2 regions of the Streptomyces sp. NBC_01013 genome follow, and region 2 is predicted to be linked to the other one. Evidence: riboswitches for the same ligand, from Rfam matches in the RefSeq annotation. Region 2 holds a riboswitch; the other holds the start of a gene.
The links. A riboswitch is a leader RNA that binds a small molecule or an ion and turns the genes downstream of it on or off. The one in region 2 is predicted to bind glycine.
Positions count from the first base shown of each region.

Region 1: it holds a riboswitch for glycine, as region 2 does, so the genes downstream of both, gcvT (glycine cleavage system aminomethyltransferase GcvT) here and gcvP (aminomethyl-transferring glycine dehydrogenase) in region 2, are expected to answer to the same signal.

Region 1 is NZ_CP108687.1:2,435,487-2,439,067, forward strand. Features, by position in the region: gene OG538_RS10345 (enhanced serine sensitivity protein SseB) at 1-305, opposite strand, end outside; gene OG538_RS10350 (AAA family ATPase) at 410-1,099, opposite strand; glycine riboswitch at 1,269-1,362, shown strand; gene gcvT (glycine cleavage system aminomethyltransferase GcvT) at 1,510-2,625, shown strand; gene gcvH (glycine cleavage system protein GcvH) at 2,728-3,105, shown strand; gene glyA (serine hydroxymethyltransferase) at 3,125-3,581, shown strand, end outside.
Region 2 is NZ_CP108687.1:7,110,411-7,113,991, reverse strand. Features, by position in the region: gene gcvP (aminomethyl-transferring glycine dehydrogenase) at 1-1,964, opposite strand, end outside; glycine riboswitch at 2,157-2,253, opposite strand; gene OG538_RS31025 (PRC-barrel domain-containing protein) at 2,366-2,734, shown strand; gene OG538_RS31020 (DNA polymerase IV) at 2,659-3,581, opposite strand, start outside.

The DNA of each region.
Region 1 (3,581 bases), 4.7 Mb from region 2:
GCGAACTCGCGGGCAGGTGCCACGGTGAAGGACATGTGGGCGCCGACGCAGCTGAGGAACTGCTGTTCGGAGCTGAACGCCGGGACGTAGGGCGCTCCCTCGATGTCCAGCGTGGGCAGATCGAGGTCGGTGGATTCCGGCGAGCCGCCGTTGGGGAGGGGCACCCAGAGGTGGCTGCGGCCCAGCACCTCCACCAGCCGGCCGCCCGCCTCGGGGCTGCCCAGCGAGGCACTCAGTACTTCTTCGAGCTCGTTGGCCGGCCATCCGCCCTGCGGATGGGTCCGGGCCGGTGCCGGAATGTCCACTGTCTCCCTCTCTCACCCCATGTCGTGCAGCAAGAGGTTAACGCCGCACCCGACGGTTGCCCGCCGGCCGCACACGGACTGTCCAGCCATCGGACAGCCCTGTCTCAGACCTCACTCTGTGCGTCTGCGAATGTGATCCGCGTCAACAGCCCCGCCGCCTGCCTGTCCAGCAGCACCGCCGAGGCGCATCCCGGCGGCAGCAGGCCCGACTCGGTGTCCCGGAGCAGCCGCCCCACGGCCCTGCGGTGGCGGGCGAACGCGTACCCGGAGACTCCGCGGCCGCGCTCACGCTGCCCCTGCCTCGCCGTCTGCGGGGTGACGTCGAGCAGCACGAGGTGCAGGGCGCGGCCGCGGCGCCGGGCGCCGCGAGCCAGCCGGCCGCGCACCCATCCCTGGGTACCGCAGTCGTGGACGACGACGGAGGCGGCGGAGCGCAGCACCCGCCACAGTCCCCAGTAATGGGCGACGCGGACGAGCGGGCGGTAGACGGCGTAGGGGAGTAACCGGGGCAGCCGGGCCTCCCAGCGGTCCCTGGTGTCCTGGGAGTCGATGGCGTGCACGGAGACGGTCCGGCCGATGAGGGTCGATTTGCCGCTGCCGGGCAGTCCGGAGACCACCACGACGTCGCCCGCCGCGAAGTGCAGGCTGCGGGGGCTGCGCCCGCCCCGCCCCCGCAGGTCCCGCACCACGGGTGCGTGCGGGCCCACCACCGTCTCCCTGGCCGGCACACCCGGCTGTGCGGGCAGTGCGCCGTGCGCGACCCCCGCGGTCGTCGCGTACCGCTGCAACGTCATCGCCCTCCCCCTGTCGGCTGACCCACACCTGCCCAAGAAGTGTAAAGAAAAGGTAATGCGGCACAAGCGTCCGACCCGCCGGAACCCGTGGGAGACCGGCATCGGTACCCGCCCCCCACTCTCCCGCAATGCGTGCGATGATGACCCCGTCAACTGCATAAAGGCCGCTCGAATCCGCGCGGGAGAGTCCCGGCCACCGTGCCGGGCGCCGAAGGAGCAAGTTCCTCCCTTGAATCTCTCAGGCCCCGTACCGCGTGGATGAGGCAGATCTGAAAAGCGAGCCGCTCCGCGGCTCCACCCAAGGTGCAAGCCGAACGAACCCCCCGGTGGGGTCTCTCGGCGAACCTCTCAGGTTCCGATGACAGATGGGGAGGGATCGTCCTCGTCGTCATGCCCTGGGAGCCTTATCCATGAGCACCGCACCCCGCCTCACAGCCCTCGATGCCCTGCACCGTTCGCTGGGCGCGACCATGACCGACTTCGCGGGCTGGGACATGCCGCTGCGGTACGCCAGCGAGCGCGACGAGCACAACGCCGTGCGCACGAAGGCCGGCCTGTTCGACCTCTCGCACATGGGCGAGATCACCGTCACCGGCCCCGAGGCCGTGGCGCTGCTGAACTTCGCGCTCGTCGGCAACATCGGCACCGTCTCCGTGGGCCGCGCCCGCTACACGATGATCTGCGCGGAGGACGGCGGCATCCTGGACGACCTGATCGTCTACCGCCTGGGTGAGACCGAGTACATGGTCGTGGCCAACGCCGGCAACGCCCAGATCGTGCTGGACGCGCTGACCGCCCGCGCCGAGGGCTTCGACGCCGAGGTGCGCGACGACCGTGACGCGTACGCGCTGCTCGCCGTCCAGGGCCCGGAGTCCCCCGCCATCCTGGCCGCCGTCACCGACGCCGACCTGGACGGCCTGAAGTACTACGCAGGCCTGCCCGGCACGGTCGCCGGGGTCCCGGCACTGATCGCCCGTACCGGTTACACGGGAGAGGACGGCTTCGAGCTTTTCGTCGCCCCCGAGCACGCCGAGCAGTTGTGGAAGGCCCTCACCGAGGCGGGCGCCTCCCGTGGACTGATCCCGTGCGGGCTCTCCTGCCGCGACACGCTGCGGCTGGAGGCGGGCATGCCGCTGTACGGGCATGAGCTGACCACGGCGCTGACGCCGTTCGACGCCGGTCTGGGCCGGGTCGTGAAGTTCGAGAAGGAGGGCGACTTCGTCGGCCGCAAGGCCCTGGAGGCCGCGGCCGAGCGGGCCGAGACCGCCCCGCCCCGCAAGCTCGTCGGCCTGGTGGCCGAGGGCCGTCGGGTGCCGCGCGCCGGATTCGCCGTCGTCGCCGACGGCCAGGTCATCGGCGAGGTCACCTCGGGCGCACCGTCGCCCACGCTCGGCAAGCCGATCGCCATGGCCTACGTCGACGCCGCGCACGCCACGCCCGGCACCGCGGGCGTCGCCGTGGACATCCGGGGCAGCCACGAGCCGTACGAGGTCGTGGCGCTGCCGTTCTACAAGCGCCAGAAGTAGAAGCGCAGGGCGCCACGGCCGCTGCGTACGTGACGCAGTCCCGTCTCACACCGTAAGACCATCGTTCATCAGCACTCCCCCGCGTACAGGAGAATTCAGGTCATGAGCAACCCCCAGCAGCTGCGGTACAGCAAGGAGCACGAGTGGCTGTCGGCCGTCGAGGACGGCGTGGCCACGATCGGCATCACGGAGTACGCGGCCAACGCGCTCGGTGACGTCGTCTACGCCCAGCTCCCCGAGGTCGGCGACACGGTGACCGCGGGCGAGACCTGCGGCGAGCTGGAGTCGACCAAGTCGGTCAGCGACCTGTACTCGCCGGTGACCGGCGAGGTCACCGCCGCGAACCAGGACGTCGTGGACGACCCGTCGCTGGTGAACTCCGCTCCGTTCGAAGGCGGCTGGCTGTTCAAGGTACGCGTCGCGGAGGAGCCGGACGACCTGCTCTCCGCCGACGAGTACACCGAGTTCTCCGGCAACTGAGACCCCAAGGGACCACCTGATGTCGCTTCTCAACTCCTCCCTCCACGAGCTGGACCCGGACGTCGCCGCCGCTGTCGACGCCGAGCTCCACCGTCAGCAGTCCACCCTCGAGATGATCGCCTCGGAGAACTTCGCTCCCGTCGCGGTCATGGAGGCCCAGGGCTCCGTCCTGACCAACAAGTACGCCGAGGGCTACCCCGGCCGCCGCTACTACGGCGGCTGCGAGCACGTCGACGTGGTCGAGCAGATCGCGATCGACCGCATCAAGGCGCTCTTCGGCGCCGAGGCCGCGAATGTGCAGCCGCACTCCGGCGCGCAGGCCAACGCCGCCGCGATGTTCGCGCTGCTGAAGCCGGGCGACACGATCATGGGCCTGAACCTGGCGCACGGTGGTCACCTGACCCACGGCATGAAGATCAACTTCTCCGGCAAGCTCTACAACGTGGTCCCGTACCACGTCGACGAGACCGGCGTCG
Region 2 (3,581 bases):
GGATAGGTGATCATGAGCACGGCGAGCTCGTCGCGGTGCTTCTCGATCTTGGCGCGGAGGTCCTCTATGTCGACCTCGCCGTCGTCGGCGGTCTTCACCACGACGACCTTCATGCCGGCCATCACGGCGCTCGCCGCGTTGGTTCCGTGCGCCGAGGAAGGGATCAGACAGACGGTGCGGCGCTCGTCGCCATTGGCGCGGTGGTAGGCGCGGACGGCCAGCAGCCCCGCGAACTCGCCCTGCGAGCCGGCGTTCGGCTGGATGGAGACCGCGTCGTAGCCGGTGACCTCGGCAAGCCGCTCCTCCAGCTCACGGATGAGCGTCAGGAAGCCCTCGGCCTGCTCGGCCGGCGCGAACGGGTGCAGCGCGCCGAACTCGGGCCAGGTGATCGACTCCATCTCGGCGGTCGCGTTCAGCTTCATGGTGCAGGAGCCGAGCGGAATCATGCCGCGGTCCAGTGCGTAGTCCCGGTCGGCGAGCTTGCGCAGGTAGCGCAGCATCGCGGTCTCGGAGCGGTGCTGGTGGAAGACCGGGTGGGTCAGGAAGTCGTCGCTGCGAAGCAGCCCGTCCGGCAGCGCGTCGGTGGTCGTGGCGTCCAGCGCCTCGATGTCGCCTTCGGCGCCGAAGGCGGCCCAGACGGCCGCGATCTGTGCACGGGTGGTGGTCTCGTCGCAGGCGAGCGAAACCAGGTCGCCGTCGACGAGCCGCAGATTGACCCCGCGCTCGCGGGCATCGGCGACGACTGCGGCCGCCTTGCCCGGGACCCGGACGGTGAGCGTGTCGAAGTGCGCGCCGGTCACCACGCCGACACCGGCCGACCGCAGGCCCTCGGCCAGGATGGCGGCGTAGCGGTGGGTGCGTCGCGCGATCGTCCGCAGCCCGTCGGGACCGTGGTAGACGGCGTACATCCCGGCCATCACGGCGAGCAGCACCTGAGCGGTGCAGATGTTGCTGGTGGCCTTCTCGCGCCGGATGTGCTGCTCGCGGGTCTGCAGGGCGAGCCGGTACGCCTTGTTGCCGTCCGCGTCCACGGAGACGCCGACGAGGCGGCCGGGGAGGCTGCGCGCGAACTTCTCGCGCACGGCCATGAAACCGGCGTGCGGTCCGCCGAAGCCCATCGGCACACCGAAGCGCTGGGTGGTGCCGACGGCGATGTCCGCGCCCAGCTCGCCGGGTGAGGTGAGCAGGGTGAGCGCCAGCAGATCGGCGGCAACGGTGACGATCGCGCCGAGCTCATGGGCCTGCTCGATGACGGGCTTGATGTCCCGTACGGCTCCGGATGCGCCGGGGTACTGCAGCAGCACGCCGAAGACACCGCGCTCGGCGATCCCGGCCGGGATGCCGTCGGTGAGATCCGCGACGACGACCTCGACGCCGGTCGGCTCGGCCCGGGTCTCGATGACGGCGATCGTCTGCGGAAGGGTGTCCGCATCGACCAGGAACACGCCCTGCTTGACCTTGCCGACGCGCCGGGCCAGCGCCATCGCCTCGGCGGCGGCGGTGCCCTCGTCGAGCAGCGAGGCACCGGAGGTGGGCAGCCCGGTGAGCTCGGCCACCATGGTCTGGAAGTTCAGGAGGGCTTCGAGGCGGCCCTGGGAGATCTCGGGCTGGTACGGCGTGTAGGCCGTGTACCAGGCGGGGTTCTCCATCACGTTGCGGAGAATCACCGGCGGGGTGAACGTGCCGTAGTAGCCGAGCCCGATCATGGGGGCCAGGACCTGGTTGCGGTCGGCGAGGAGGCGCAGCTCGGCGAGGACCTCGGCCTCGGTCCGCGCAGCCGGCAGTTGCAGGGCCTCGGCGCTCTTGATCACATCAGGCACCGCAGCGGCGGTGAGCTCGTCGAGCGAGCCGTAACCGACCTGGGCGAGCATCTTCGCCTGAGCCTCGGCATCGGGACCGATGTGGCGCTGCTCGAACGGGATGCCCTGTTCGAGCTGGGAAAGCGAAGTGCGACGGGGGGTCATGATGGAGGCCTCCTGGTCTGTCACGACCTGCGAGGGGCACCACGGCGCGGGGTGCCCGAACGGCCTCCCCCTCTGTCATCTCAACCTGAGAGCTTCACCGGTGCCTGCGGGGCGCACCGGCTTTCACCGTCGGTGAGGGAGAGCCCCACCCGGCCGTGGCCGTGCGGAACCTGCCCTGCTTTCCAGAGTGACCTCGTCCGAGCGGTACGGGGGCCTGAGAGATTCCGGGGAGGATTTGCTCCTTCGGCGCCTCCGGACTTCCTCCGGAGAACTCTCCCGCACGGGGTCAGCAGCCATTGCCAGCCTACCAGCGGGGTATGCGAAGCAGATCTCGAGTGGCCAACGCCACGGAACTGCACTTCTGTAGTGCTGTGGACTAGCCACGACCAGTGGGAGGGACCGTGCAGACCGACATCGATCCACGCAGCCTGATCGGCCGCAAAGCGTTCGACCGCCAGGGCACCAAGATCGGAACCGTGGACGAGGTGTATCTCGACGACGCGACCGGTGTGCCCGAGTGGGCGGCCGTGCGCACCGGACTGTTCAGCCGTGACGCCTTCGTCCCGCTGGAGCCCAGCGAGTTCGTCGAGGACACGCTGCGCATCCCCTTCGACCGTTCCCTGATCAAGGACGCACCCGATTTCGGTGTCGGCCGTCACCTCTCGCCGGAACAGGAGCTCCAGCTCTACCGGCACTACGGTCTGGACTCGGCTCCCGGGGAAAGCGCCCCGGACCGGGATTTCGGCCGCTTGGCCGGCCAGGAGGAGTAGTCCACCGGGTTCCGCACGAGCGGTAGCGGATCGGCCGGCTGCAGTTCCGGATCGTCGATACGGAACGTGCGGACCCGGCCGGGGGCGGACTCCGGTTCCTCGAATCGCACGGTCACCCGCCCGACTCCGCTGCCCTGCACCCAGCCGTGACCATAAGTGTCGTGGCGTACGTCGTGCCCGGCCGGCCAGCGCCGCATGGCGAGGCTCTCGGCGCTCTCCTGCGCGGCCTCCGCGTCTACCCCTCCTCCTTCGTGCGCCGCCGCGTCCGAGCTCGCCTCGGCGGTCTCGGCAGCCTCGGGGGGCTCGGCGGCGGCCCGCTCGCCGGCCGCCTGAGCGAACAGGTCCTCCTGGGTGAAGTCGGCGAGCCCTGTGACGCCGACGCCCAGCAAGCGCACACCGCCCGTGGTGTCCACGGCCTCCAGAAGGCGCGCAGCGGCCTCTCTGACGACCGTGGGGTCGTCCGAGGGCCCGCGGAGAGTCTCGGAGCGGGTGAGGGTCGAGAAGTCGTAGCGCCGCACCTTGAGCACTACCGTGCGCCCCGACCGTCCCGCGGCCCTCAGCCGGTGCACGCAACGGTCGGCCAGCCGCTCCACCTCGGCCCTCACCCGGACCCGGTCGTGAAGATCCGTGTCGAAGGTGTCTTCGACGGAGACCGACTTCGCGTCCCTTTCGGCGACCACGGGCCGGTCGTCCTGACCCGAGGCCATCCGGTGCAGGGAGCTGCCGTGCGCCTTGCCCAGCAGCCGCACGAGTTCCGCCTCGCCCGCTTCGGCGAGGTCGTTGACCGTGGTCATGCCGGCTCGGCGCAGATGGTCCGCGGTGGCGGGACCGACTCCCGGAAGAGTAC